3 regions of the Acetobacter sp. AC2005 genome follow, and region 2 is predicted to be linked to each of the others. Evidence: riboswitches for the same ligand, from Rfam matches in the RefSeq annotation. Region 2 holds a riboswitch; each other region holds the start of a gene.

Evidence for each region. A riboswitch is a leader RNA that binds a small molecule or an ion and turns the genes downstream of it on or off. The one in region 2 is predicted to bind cobalamin.
Region 1: it holds a riboswitch for cobalamin, as region 2 does, so the genes downstream of both, QQM41_RS06975 (CbtB-domain containing protein) here and QQM41_RS08150 (DUF2147 domain-containing protein) in region 2, are expected to answer to the same signal.
Region 3: it holds a riboswitch for cobalamin, as region 2 does, so the genes downstream of both, QQM41_RS13985 (carbohydrate porin) here and QQM41_RS08150 (DUF2147 domain-containing protein) in region 2, are expected to answer to the same signal.

What each region holds. Positions count from the first base shown of each region.
Region 1 covers NZ_CP149625.1:1,422,662-1,426,925, reverse strand. Annotated here, with positions in the region: gene QQM41_RS06990 (iron transporter) at 1-236, shown strand, start outside; partial or broken gene QQM41_RS06985 (carbohydrate porin) at 401-1,442, shown strand; gene QQM41_RS06980 (CbtA family protein) at 1,561-2,295, opposite strand; gene QQM41_RS06975 (CbtB-domain containing protein) at 2,319-2,537, opposite strand; cobalamin riboswitch at 2,943-3,163, opposite strand; gene QQM41_RS06970 (LysR substrate-binding domain-containing protein) at 3,281-4,228, shown strand.
Region 2 covers NZ_CP149625.1:1,682,063-1,686,326, reverse strand. Annotated here, with positions in the region: gene QQM41_RS08160 (dicarboxylate/amino acid:cation symporter) at 1-342, shown strand, start outside; gene QQM41_RS08155 (carbohydrate porin) at 708-2,300, shown strand; cobalamin riboswitch at 2,379-2,617, shown strand; gene QQM41_RS08150 (DUF2147 domain-containing protein) at 2,659-3,123, shown strand; gene QQM41_RS08145 (sorbitol dehydrogenase family protein) at 3,236-3,910, shown strand; partial or broken gene QQM41_RS08140 (FAD-dependent oxidoreductase) at 3,932-4,264, shown strand, end outside.
Region 3 covers NZ_CP149627.1:58,282-62,545, forward strand. Annotated here, with positions in the region: gene QQM41_RS13975 (CbtA family protein) at 1-83, opposite strand, end outside; gene QQM41_RS13980 (CbtB-domain containing protein) at 107-325, opposite strand; gene QQM41_RS13985 (carbohydrate porin) at 471-2,063, opposite strand; cobalamin riboswitch at 2,179-2,399, opposite strand; gene QQM41_RS13990 (ABC transporter ATP-binding protein/permease) at 2,614-4,264, shown strand, end outside.

The DNA.
Region 1 (4,264 bases), 260 kb from region 2:
CCAAAAAGGGATCTGACTGGAAAAATCAGGGCACGCTGCACCCGATGACAGCAAAAGATGGCCCGCATTACGCCAATAACGTTAAAATGGATGGCCCCGGCAGCTATACAGTGGTGTTCAGCTATAGCTCACCAGAAGCCAATGGCTTCCTTCATCACACAGATAAAGAAACCGGCACACCCGGCTTTTGGCAGCCCTTTACGGAATCATTCACTTTCTCATATCCTGAGAAATAATAAGAAACTTCCAAAAGAGAGGGCTTTGCCCTCTCTTTTTAACACCCCTGCCCTGCACTTATGAAGGTCGTATTCTAATTGCATTTTGAGACGCTCTAATTGAGAATGATTCTCCATTGCCGAATATCAATCATCCATACCTACCATCAGAGCAACCTGTGACCATGCAAAAACATCATAGATATAACAGAACATTTCTGAAATTTTTTTGTCTTTGCGCAACCATTCTCACCACCACCCCTGTTTTAGCACATGCAGAAGAGACGCAGGTTGAGCAGGACCGCCGCCGGTTGGGCAATTCTGGGCCACTGATTGAGCAAATTGATCCAGCAACAGTGCGAGATTCCCAACGCGCAGCAGAAGCGGCAGCTACCGAGAAAAAGGGCGATGACACACCAGACATGAGCGACCACCTATTGGGTAATATGTGGGGCGCTCGGGACTGGATGGCCAAACACGGTATCAGCTTTGATATTCAGGAAGTGGATGAACTGTGGGGCAACGCCACAGGTGGCACAGCATCAGGGGCCGATGGCGCCAGTGGTTCGGGCACCGGCCCAGCCTATGACGGTGTAACTATGCCAACCTTGACGGTAGATTTGGAAAAACTGATTGGCCTGAAAGGGGGCACATTTAATGTCAGCGCCCTACAGTTGCGCGGGCGCTCCATCTCTCAGGATCATCTGGCCAACTTCAACCCGGTTAGTGGATTTGAGGCCGATCGTTCCACGCGCCTGTTCGAATTATGGTATCAGCAGTCTTTTCTGGACGGCAAGCTGGATGGTCTATGGTATTATTGACCAGATGATCTGGCGCCCTTCACTCCAATCTCCACAATCTGTAGGCATTTTTGCACGGGCCACAGGTAATGGTGGGGACCGAAACATGATCAGCTTTGCCATTGATGCGGGCATCAATCTTAAAGCCCCGTTCAAGGGACGTGATAATGATACGGTGGGCCTAGGCTGGGGCATTGGCCGTGCTTCTTCTGGCCAGCGGCGGTATGATCGTAACTCTGGCGCACCTGTACAAGGCAATGAAAACCATCTGGAACTTACCTATCAGGCACAGGTCACCCCTTGGTGGGTCATGCAGCCAGACTTCCAATATGTCTGGCATCCCTCTGGCGGTGTAACGGATTGGACGGGCAACCGCCTTGTCGGGAATGAAGCCATTTTTGGGCTCCATTCCAACATCACTTTCTAAAAATTATAAATAAAAAAGCATTCCCTTTCGGTTGCCATTCCATAAATGGAAAAAATGGCAACGTTAGGAAATGCTTTTTTATACACGCAAAGTTTGTATAGAAGGCCGCTCGGAAAAATCAGACAGTCTTCCGCGCCACACCGTTTGCTGATGGCAGGCATTTTTCAGCCAAAGCACCAAAAACCAGCCCCAATACAGACCACAAAACAATCTGCATTCCGATAGATGCTTCTCTAAAACGCCAAAGCACTACAGCAGGAAAATTGTCTGGCACTTCATTAAAATCTGGCAGACCAAATTGCACAGCGGCGACAAGCGCAATCCCCAGAATAATGCTACATACAGCCGCGTTCCAATGCCCGATTACGTTAGACAGTGCGCGCCCCACCAACAAACAAATCATGGAAATGGCAATAGAAAGACCAACCATTGCAAAATACATTTCTGTCCTCAGCGCAATGGTTTCTTCCTGCCCAACTGCAGGTGGGTTGGGTGGATATTTTAAATCTGGTATCAGCACAAACGTTAAAAACCCAACGCCAGACAGCAATAATGCCATAGCGCGTGGACTTAATGTTGCAAGACGCTGATAGGCAAATGCAAAAACAATCGCAAAAATACCGCCATATGCGGCACCGTACATCAGCACAGCAGTAAGCAAGCCCCAAGATGCCTGCACACCACGGCTTATCAGTTCAGGTTCTGGCGCGGCACCTGCAGCAGCATCCTGAGCGGCTTCAAACGCAATAGCCAAAGCGACCTGCGGTTCACCAAAAATTTTTGAAAATACAAAAGAAAGCAATGCAGCCAGAATGCCCGCGACCATGCCGCGGGCTAAAAGACGACCAACCATGAGTAAAACTTTCCTCTCGTGCCTTAGTGGCAGGGGAAACCAAGAAGATGGCGGCCATCATGCACAAATTCATGCACAGCATGTCCGGAAATCAGGGAAGTGGCGCCCTGCTCTGCACCTACAAAGTAGATCAGCAGTGCAGAAACAATCAGGCCGAAAACAGCCCAAGGCAGAATGGCACGAACCGGAATGCTCTGGCCCGCTGCCGCAACCGGCATAGCTGTATGAACAGATGTGCTCATGATGTTGTATCCTTTTTAAATTTAAAGCCCGCCAGAGCAGGCACAAAAGAGTGTGAAACAGAATTTCATGGTTTGGTCGGCCCTCATCATAGAAGGACGAAGCCTAACAGCAAGGGCATTCCGAGCACGCCTGCTGTTCTCCCACCTTGAGAAAAGCGGCACCCAAAAGGAACGTCATTCCATGTGAGGTACTTGCCTGCTCCATCCGTCAGATTCTCGCCAACCAGCAATCAACGGTGCAGAGCATACCAAAACCTCTTCCAAATTCTATTTGGAACACAAAGCATTGTTACACTTCACCACGCCGCGTGAAGACAAAAGCCCAAGATGTATTTAAGGAGAAATCTGCCCAGGGCAGAGGAGTAAACATCGCAAATCATCCATCTCCGGTTCCCTCGCCCGGCGATTAAACAAGACAACAACGGCAGGTCTCCTGACTTGCGGGTCATTGCGCATTACTCAGCCTTCCCGATGCGAACACCAGTGACTGCCGCTTTATGCGGCTAAGGAGTAATAGGCTCTCCGCCTACAGTTGCGAGGGCAGTTGCCGACTGGGTTCCAAAGCAGGAACCTCCGGCATTCCCTTTCAAACCCGCTTGCGCGGGACCGTTGTAAGATGGCGCAACCCTTACCTTATTTTTGCTTCATATTTCAATCTTTGCCTGATTATGCAGGTATAACTCTTGCCAGAGCCGCCATTTTAACCCACCTGTTTCTGCAGACTTTTCCCTGACTGGCGACTTATGGACCAACGATACCGCATTCCCCCACTAGCCATGCTCAATGCCTTTACGGCGTTTGCACGCACAGGCGGTATCAGACGGGCAGCAGCAGAACTGCGCGTAGATCACGCAGCCATCAGCCGCCACATTCGGGATCTGGAAAATATTTTAGGCACACCTTTACGGGATAAGGAAACAGGAACCCTTACATTAGCGGGTCACACTTATTATTCCCGCATCACCCCATTGCTGGAAGAACTGGCCACGGCCACGGCAGATATCCGCAACCATACGCCCCCTCTTACCATTACCTGCGCGCATGGTTTTGCGTACCATTGGTTGCTACCGCGGCTCTCCTCCTTTCGGCGCGCGCACCCTCAACTGGAAATCATGCTGCGCCCAGTAGATGCGAATACGGCTTTCCACGTTACGGGCGTGGAAACAGATAATCATGCTCATATCGGTTATGTGCGTGATGATGCCCCGTTAGCTGAACCCCGCAACACACGCAGCATGATTATTGCCCGGCCAGATGTTTTTCCGGTAGCGGCCCCCACATGTCTTACAGAACTGGGCGGGCAGCCCCGCACAACAGCAGATTTGCTCCGTGCACCCTTATTGCAGGAAGAAGATGAAGCCGAATGGAAACTCTGGTTTCACGCACAAAATGTAGCCTGCACAAAACTACCTGCCGCAACACGCCTGTGGCAGGCCCATATTACATTGGCGGCTGCCCGCGCCGGAGAAGGCATTGCTCTTGGCAATATCTTTCTGCTGGGAAATGATCTTGAAACAGGCCACCTTGTGCGGGTGCAGCCTACGCAAACCCCTTTGCGAGAAGTAGCCCTAGGGGCCTATCTTCTGCGCGCTTCTACTGCCACATGGGAGAAAAAATCTCTCATCACATTCCGAAACTGGCTTTTGGAACAGGTGGAACTGGAAACGCAAAGCACACATACCCTCCCTTAAAATGCAGTTAAGCGCCTACGTAACGATATGAACGTG
Region 2 (4,264 bases):
CTGTTTATTGCGCAGGCTACTGATGTACACCTTAGCTTTCAGGAACAGCTTGCCCTGCTTCTGGTTGCCATGGTGAGTTCTAAAGGTGCTGCCGGTGTGACAGGGGCAGGCTTTATCACTCTGGCTGCCACTCTTTCTGTTGTGCCCAGTGTACCTGTCGGTGGTATGGCCCTTATTCTGGGGATTGACCGTTTTATGTCTGAATGTCGTTCTCTCACCAATCTGGTTGGTAACGCTGTTGCTGCGATTGTTGTCTCTCGCTGGGAAAATGCGCTGGACGATGCACAACTTCAGGACGCCTTACACACACGGCCACAAATTACAAAAGCACCATCAGCTTAATTGTTATTTTCCGTAGAAAGCTCTCTGCTAGCTTTCTACGGATTTCCTTTATGCGTGTTTTAGAATCATTCCTGTTGTAACAACATAACTTTGTAAACTTTTGCTTGAACATTCGTTATAACAGAAAAAATCTCTTGAATCTTTCTGCGTGTAATTTAATTACTATATTCCGTAACAATAAAAACAAAAACAAACGCGGAAATGGGAAAATGTTTGCAGAAATTACAAAATCCATTTTTTAAAGAGAAAGCTGCCAGTCACCCTTCTCTTTAGTCTCTGTATTTCTTTCCCCCTGCTTCAGAAATACGCCGTTGCTTCATGCTAACTGCATGCAATGGCCATTCTTGCGCCATGAGGATCGGGCAATGCCCTCAACTTATATCATTTCCAATTCAGAACAAAAAATATCATGCTATCGGCAAGATTTTTTATCCATTGTCCGTGCAATCTATGTCGGAACAGTTCTTTTCTCATTGAATATTGCTTTTAACGCCACCACTGCACGCGCCCAGCAGAGTGAACCGACTAAATCTCTTGAGAGCCCCCAACTTTCTTCAAAACCTATTATCAACGCTGAGATACCCAAAAAACACAAACGCCCAATAGCAGAAGAACGTCTGGACGCTCTGTTTGATACAGAAAGCCTTTCCTACCTGCTAAACCACAATAATACAGCGTTACGTAGGCAGGATATCAGCGCTGGGTATTTTGTTGCCGAACAGGCTTTTGGCAATTTGGCCCCCGGCCTTAAACCTTGGCGCGACAGGTTAAGTGAACACGGCTTCACCTTTGAGTTAACCTACAAAGGTGAAGGTATGGCCAATCTTGCTGGCGGCCTTTCAAAAGGTATGGATTACACGCACGAAATACGTGCCAGCATGCTGTTTGATCTGGGCAAGTTAACAGGTTGGAATCCGCTACAAGGGTGGTACCTGCATGGTATTGTTATGAACCGTGAAGGCAGGCAGGTCGGTTGGGATCATGTTGGAGAAAGAAACGTACTTCTTACAGAAGTATGGAGCATCCACGGGCCGGCAGCAGCTCGCCTGGCAGATCTGTATCTGGAAAAATCTTTTCTCAATAACCGCATCAATATCAATGTAGGACGCATTTCACTTACGCACACATATTCTACTTCTATTTTACTGTGCACATTCATGACCATGTGCTCTGCGCCCATGGCTATACGAGAACCGGCTGGTTGGAGTGTTTACCCCAAAACATCATGGGGAGGCACAGTACGCTTTCGGCCAACGCATGATCTTATCCTGCGCACAGGCATTTATCGCATAGGCCCTAAAGCCCGCGATAACACAGGCTGGGCATGGGGCGATGAGCCTTATACGGGCATTCAAACTCCGGTTGAATTAACGTGGGAGCCGTTTTTTGGCACGCGTAAGCTTCCCGGTCATTACAAAATCGGCTTTGGCCACGATACTTCACCTTACCCGGATATGGTTGGCACCATTCCGGCGGCTTTTGCGGGGTCTGTGCATCCACACAAGCTCAAGCCGCGTGATACATTTTATATAGAGGCAGATCAGATGGTGTATCGCAGCCATGGCGAACACCAAATGGCTGGCGGCTACGTGTTGGCAGGGTTTATTCATAACACGCCAAGTAACTCTACATTCTCAAACGAATTTTATGCTGGCGCTTCCCTTCTGGGCATTATCCCCCACCGGCCATTGGATCGTCTGGGCGTGATGTATTCCTATTACCAGCTCAGCCCCCGTCTGGCCTACGGGCAACGCATGCAGGAAGCCGCTGGCGTTCCGCTTGGCCCTTATATCAATGGACCACAAACGCATTCCGCCATTCTAGAAGCGTATTACGGCATTCCTGTCACACCGGGTTTGGTTATTACGCCGGAGTTTGAATATATGATGCGCCCCGGAGAAACCTCGGTTATTCCCAATGCCATTCTGGCGGGACTTAAGGTTATTGCTGCCCTGTAAGACAAAGCGAGGCGCAAAAACCTCTCACCTGCTCTGCTTTTCCCATACTGGCACCAAGTCCTCTTATTGCTAGAATAAATGCTTGAACAGATGGATGGTGCTGCGCAAGCGGCTTAAAAGGGAATGCCGTGCACGGTTTTTGCTTCATATTGAAGCAGAAACTTATAGTCGGCAGCTGCTCCCGCAACTGTAAGGGGAGGTTGGACCTGCTGCCGGTCACGGCTAGCCACTGGCCAGTAATACGGCTGGGAAGGCAAAAGGTCTAACACACACCATATCCCCAAGCCAGGAGACCTGCCTCCATCAGGCACATCACACCGGGCGGGATGAACCGGTAGCGGCAGGACAAGGCAGCAAAATGTACAAACATGCCTTTAGCTCATTTATAACAGCACTGCTTCTTGCATGGGGCACCATACCTTCTCATGCTCATGCAGAAAACGCCTCCACACCAACCATAACAGGGCAATGGATTACAGAAGACGGCAAAGGCGTGTTCGATATCCATAGCTGTGGCGATAAGATGTGCGGGAATCTTGTAGGGTTGAACCTAACGCAGGATGAAGAAGCTTCTGGCCGCAGAAAAACTGAATGTAACCTTCAGATGCTCAAAGGCTTCCACCCCATGGAAGACCGGCATGACCATTGGAAAGGCCACATTTTTGACCCTCAAAGCAAAAATACTTACGATGCCATTGTATGGGTGGCGGAAGACGGCTCCCTGAAATTGCATGGTTTTTTAGGTTTGGAACTCTTTGGCAGAACAGATACGTGGCAGCCATTTCATGGCCATATAGGTAATAACTGCCGCATTAACTCCTGAGCATACCTGCATCAACTAGGCATGAAATAGGTATTATGCCGTTATAACAGGTTGCAAGCTCAGGCCTTCTCTATAAAACCATTCACAATTTGGCATTCAATATTTCTCCGCAATGTTTCATTCCGACAGGGCGGAGCCCGGCTTTGTAGGGAGAACCCGAAGAATGAGACAAACGCACAAGGGGCAGCCTGTAGCGGAATGGTGTGCATCCCCTAACGCCATGCGCTTGAACAAGCTTTTACGTATGTCCCGGCGAGATGTGCTTTTAGGTGGTATTGGTCTTTCTGTTGCAGGCGCAACGGGTGCAGCCCTTGCGGCAGATACCGCTCCTGCCACTCCAAACAATGAAGATCTATCCCGCTTTATGCAGGTATCCCAGCGCCTGACAGATAGAGAGACGTTAAACCCCCAGATTGGCGCGGCCCTGTACGCCAACATCGTGCAGGCCAACGTAGATCGGAAAGACAAACTTAACGCCCTGCATACCCTGCTGGAGCGGGAAAAATTTACAACAGCATCAGCCTTTGCACATGCTGCGGAAAAATCTGATCCAAAGCTTAAAGATGTCATCCACGAAATTCTAACCGGCTGGTACCGGGGCATTGCGGATGGCAAGGTGGTGGTTTACCGCTCTGCCCTGATGTTCGACATCACCAAGGATGCCGTTTATCCCAAAACCTACGCAACGGGCGGCCCATTCTACTGGACAAGCAAGCCACCAGAAGTTGCACGCCCCAAAGGGCATCCTGCACTTTCTGCTTCCGCCCTTGTTATCGAACCGACCTGATCTTACGGGATACCCCGCCTTATGCCCTCCGAAGAAAATCTTTCAGCCGACGTTGTGATCGTAGGATCAGGCGTTGCAGGCAGCTCTATTGCCAATGAACTGGCACGTGCCGGTATTTCCGTCATTGTGCTGGAAGCTGGCCCGCGCGTTGACCGCCAGCATTTTGTGGAAAACTTCCGCAATCTGGAAAACAAACCGTCCTACCAAGGGCCCTTCCCGGCCGTACCTTGGGCACGGCATCCGCCTGATCAGCAAACCCCGAACGATTACCTGCACACCACCGGCCCGAATGCCGAAGCCTATCAGCAGGTTTACCTGCGCATGATGGGCGGCACCACATGGCACTGGGCAGGT
Region 3 (4,264 bases), on a different replicon from region 2:
CCAAAAATCTTTGCAAATACAAAAGAAAGCAATGCAGCCAGAATGCCCGCGACCATGCCGCGGGCCAAAAGACGACCAACCATGAGTAAAACTTTCTTCTAATGCCTTAGTGGCAGGGGAAACCAAGCAGATGGCGGCCATCATGCACAAACTCATGCACGGCGTGCCCGGAAATCAGGGAAGTGGCACCTTGCTCTGCACCCACAAAGTAGATCAGCAGTGCAGAAACAATCAGGCCGAAAACAGCCCAAGGCAGAATGGCGCGAACCGGAATGCTCTGGCCCGCTGCCGCAACCGGCATAGCCGTATGAACAGATGTGTTCATGGTGTTGTATCCTTTTTAATAGAGCCTACCGGAGCAGGCACAAAAGAGTTTGAAACAGAACGTCATGGTTTGGTCGGCCCTCATCATAGAATGACAAAGCCTGACAGCAAGAGCATTCCGAACACGCCTGCTGCTCCCCCCTCCCCTAGAAAGTGATATTGGAATGGAGGCCGAAGATGGCTTCGTTCCCGACGAGACGGTTACCTGTCCAGTCAGTCACCCCGCCAGAGGGATGCCAGACATACTGGAAGTCCGGCTGCATGACCCACCACGGCATCACCTGGGCCTGATAGGTGAGTTCCAGATGGTTTTCATTACCCTGCACCGGCGCGCCGGAGTTACGATCATATCGCCGCTGGCCAGAAGAAGCCCGGCCAATACCCCAGCCCAGACCCACCGTGTCATTGTCACGCCCCTTGAAGGGCGCCTTGAGGTTGATGCCTGCATCAATGGCAAAGCTGATCATGTTGCGATCTCCCCCATTGCCCGTGGCACGCGCAAAAACGCCCACAGACTGAGGAGACTGGAGCGAGGGTCGCCAGATCATCTGGTCAATGATGCCATATACCATCCAGTTGCCCCGATCCCACCGTGGAATGCCTGTGGTGTCAGCCGCACTCCCTAAAGCCTTGCCTTGATTGTTGTAGCGATAATCAGGGAATTTGGCCGTATCGTAATATCCGCCCAGCTTGTAGATACCCGGCAGACCAGGATCCTTGGTGACGTGTGACATGTCATCAGGCTGGGGGTTGAGGGCATACTGCAGTTCGGTAATCAGCAGCGCGCCAGTGCCCATGTTGAAGTTGGCGCCATCTTCATCATTGGTGTTCTGGTTGGTGGGATCTGCGCTGTTGCCGCCGTTCTGGATGCCAAAGGAGTTGTTGCGATTGCCCGGCGGGTTGTCATCCGCTGCGGCAAACATGAAGGTGAACTTGTCTGATGGACGATAGCGGATGCGGATTGCCGGAGAAGACAGCGGCCAGGATGGCCCCCCTGCATACAGGTTGACCGATGGGGCCATGGGCCAGCCGAAGTTGGAGTTCAGATACAAGGCCCCGTAATCACTGATCAGGAACTCGGTATCCAGATCCTGCTGCCCGATCTTGACGTCCAGCTTGCCGTCCAGAAAGGACTGCTGATACCACAGCTCGAACAGTCGGGTGGAACGATCGGCCTCGAACCCGCTGACGGGGTTGAAGTTGGCCAGATGATCCTGCGAGATGGAGCGCCCGCGCAGCTGCAGGGCCCTGACGTTGAATGTGCCGCCCTTCAGCCCGATCAGCTTTTCCAGATCCACCGTCAGGGTTGGCATGGTTACCCCATCATAGGCGGGGCCAGTGCCCGAACCACTGGCGCCATCAGCCCTGGAAGCCGTGCCACCTGTGGTGTTTCCCCACAACTCATCCACTTCCTGAATGTCAAAGCTGATACCGTGTTTGGCCATCCAGTCTCGCGCGCCCCACATGTTGCCCAGCAGGTGGTCGCTCATATCTGGGGTGTCATCGCCTTTTTTCTCTGCTGCCGCGTCTTCTGAAGCACGCTGGGAATCCCGCACCGTAGCCGGATCAATCTGCTCAATCAGCGGCCCAGAATTGCCAAGACGACGACGATCTTCCTCGATTTGTGTTTCTTCACCATGTGCAAAAGTAGGTAGAGTTCCCCAAACGCCGGCAACCAAGAGCAAGCAATGCAATGAATATGGAAATTTCTTCCATATTTTGTTTGTCAGGTCAGGCATTGTTTGGCTTCACCATACAAAGTGAAGGGAGAATGCCTGAAAAATTTGAGAAGAAATCTGCCAAAGGCAGAAGAGTAAACATGACATCATCCATCTCCGGTTCCCTCGCCCGGCGATCAAACTAGACAACAACGGCAGGTCTCCTGACTTACGGGTCATCACACGTTACTCAGCCTTCCCGATGCTGCCACCAGTGGCTGCCGCTTTATGCGACCATGAAGTAATGTGCTCTCCGCCTACAGTTGCGAGGGCAGTTGCCGACTAGGTTTCAGTAATTGAAACTCCGGCATTCCCTTTCAAACCCGCTTGCGCGGGACCGTTGCAAATTGGCGCAATCCTTAACTTATTTTGGCGCCATATTTCAATCTCTCCTTGCAAATATATTATTCAATCTTCAAGCCAATAGCACTTCGTACAAAACAACCGATTATGAAAGAACTTGCATTACTACCAACCTCACCATCTCAGTGTGCAGATGCCACAAGGTAATTTACTGCCTTTTGGACATATTATAACATAACATAATTATCAAAGATCTTGGGACATTCGGGTGAAGCAACTTTTTCAGATGATGGGTGATTTATGGTTCCTCAGCCGCCCGTATTTTTCTTCTGAAGATCGTAAGAAAGCATGGTTGCTTATTATAGCAGTTCTTGGCTTAACGCTTCTTATGGTGGGGCTGGATGTATGGCAGTCTTTTTCACGCAATATCTATTATACTGCCCTACAACAAAAAGATTTATCAACATTTCTACGTGGTTTGTTCTGGTATTCTCATACCTTTGAAGGTTTTGTTCCCGGATTTTTCCTGATTGCCATTCCCGCCCTACTGGCCGGGGTTTATGCTACATACCTGCAGCAACTTCTGCAATTACGCTGGCGCACATGGATGACTCGCAGCATGAGCCAACAATGGCTCCACCAGAATACAGCCTTCCTTATTGCCATGCAGGCTGCCAACATGAATATCAGCGCTGATAATCCAGACCAGCGCATACAGGAAGATATTGATCGTTTTGCAGCAGATACCCTTACGCAATTTACCAGTCTTTTTTCAAACCTTATTACACTCGTAAGTTATATTGGTTTGTTATGGGTATTATCAGGACCACTTGTTATATTTGGTTTGCGTATTCCTGGTTATTTTCTGTGGGTTGCCCTTATTTATTCGATTATTGCAACCATTATAACGCATTTTTGCGGGCGCAAACTTATTAACTTGCAAACGCAGCAGCAAAAAGTAGAAGCCGATTTTCGTTACGCTCTTGTGCATATTCGCAACCATGCGGCAAGTATTGCACTCACGGGTGGCAGCAAAAGAGAGCAAGGCGCCTTAACATCCCGTTTTACTGCCGTGTATGATAATTTTTTCCTGATCATGAAGCGTAGCAAGTGGTTAGGCCTGCTTACCAGCGGCTTGGAAGTGCTTTCCGGTAATTTCGCACTGCTTGTTGGTTCTGTTCGATATTTTGCCGGAAAAATCAGCTTTGGTACTCTCATGCAACTTGTTCTGGCTTTTTCTCGTGTTCAAGGTGCATTGGGCTGGATTGCTTCTTCATACAGTTCCCTTGCTGAATGGCGTGCAAATGTCATCCGCCTTGCCATGTTTCAGCGTATGATGGTCAGAGCAAAAGAATACGAACAGACCATAGAACGTCAGACAATCCCCGATCTGTCAGACATGATTTTGCAGAATGTGGATGTGTTCAAACCTGATGGTAGTATTCTGCTGCAAAATGTTTCTCTTACCCTACCTCATGGGCAAAGCATTGCTCTTGCAGGTCCTTCGGGAATAGGAAAATCCACACTTTTACGGGTTATGGCCAATATCTGGCCTTTTGCTTCTGGCTGCATTCACCAACCTCAGTTGCGCATGATGTTTATGCCGCAACGCCCCTATCTGCCTTTAGGAAACTTGAAGCAGATCCTTTGCTATCCTTTAGAGGCAGAAAATTACGATGACACTGTGTTGCAACAGATTTTAAGGCAAATTGGCCTGCCCCAACTTGCGCCCAGACTAAAGGATGAGGAAATATGGGAACAAACCCTTTCTTCCGGAGAACAGCAGCGGCTTATGTTTGGCCGTATCCTGCTTAACAAACCTGATTGGGTTTTTCTGGACGAGGCCACATCCAATCTGGATGAAACTGCCGAGAATATCCTCTACGCACACCTTCGGCAGAGTCTGCCAAACATCACCA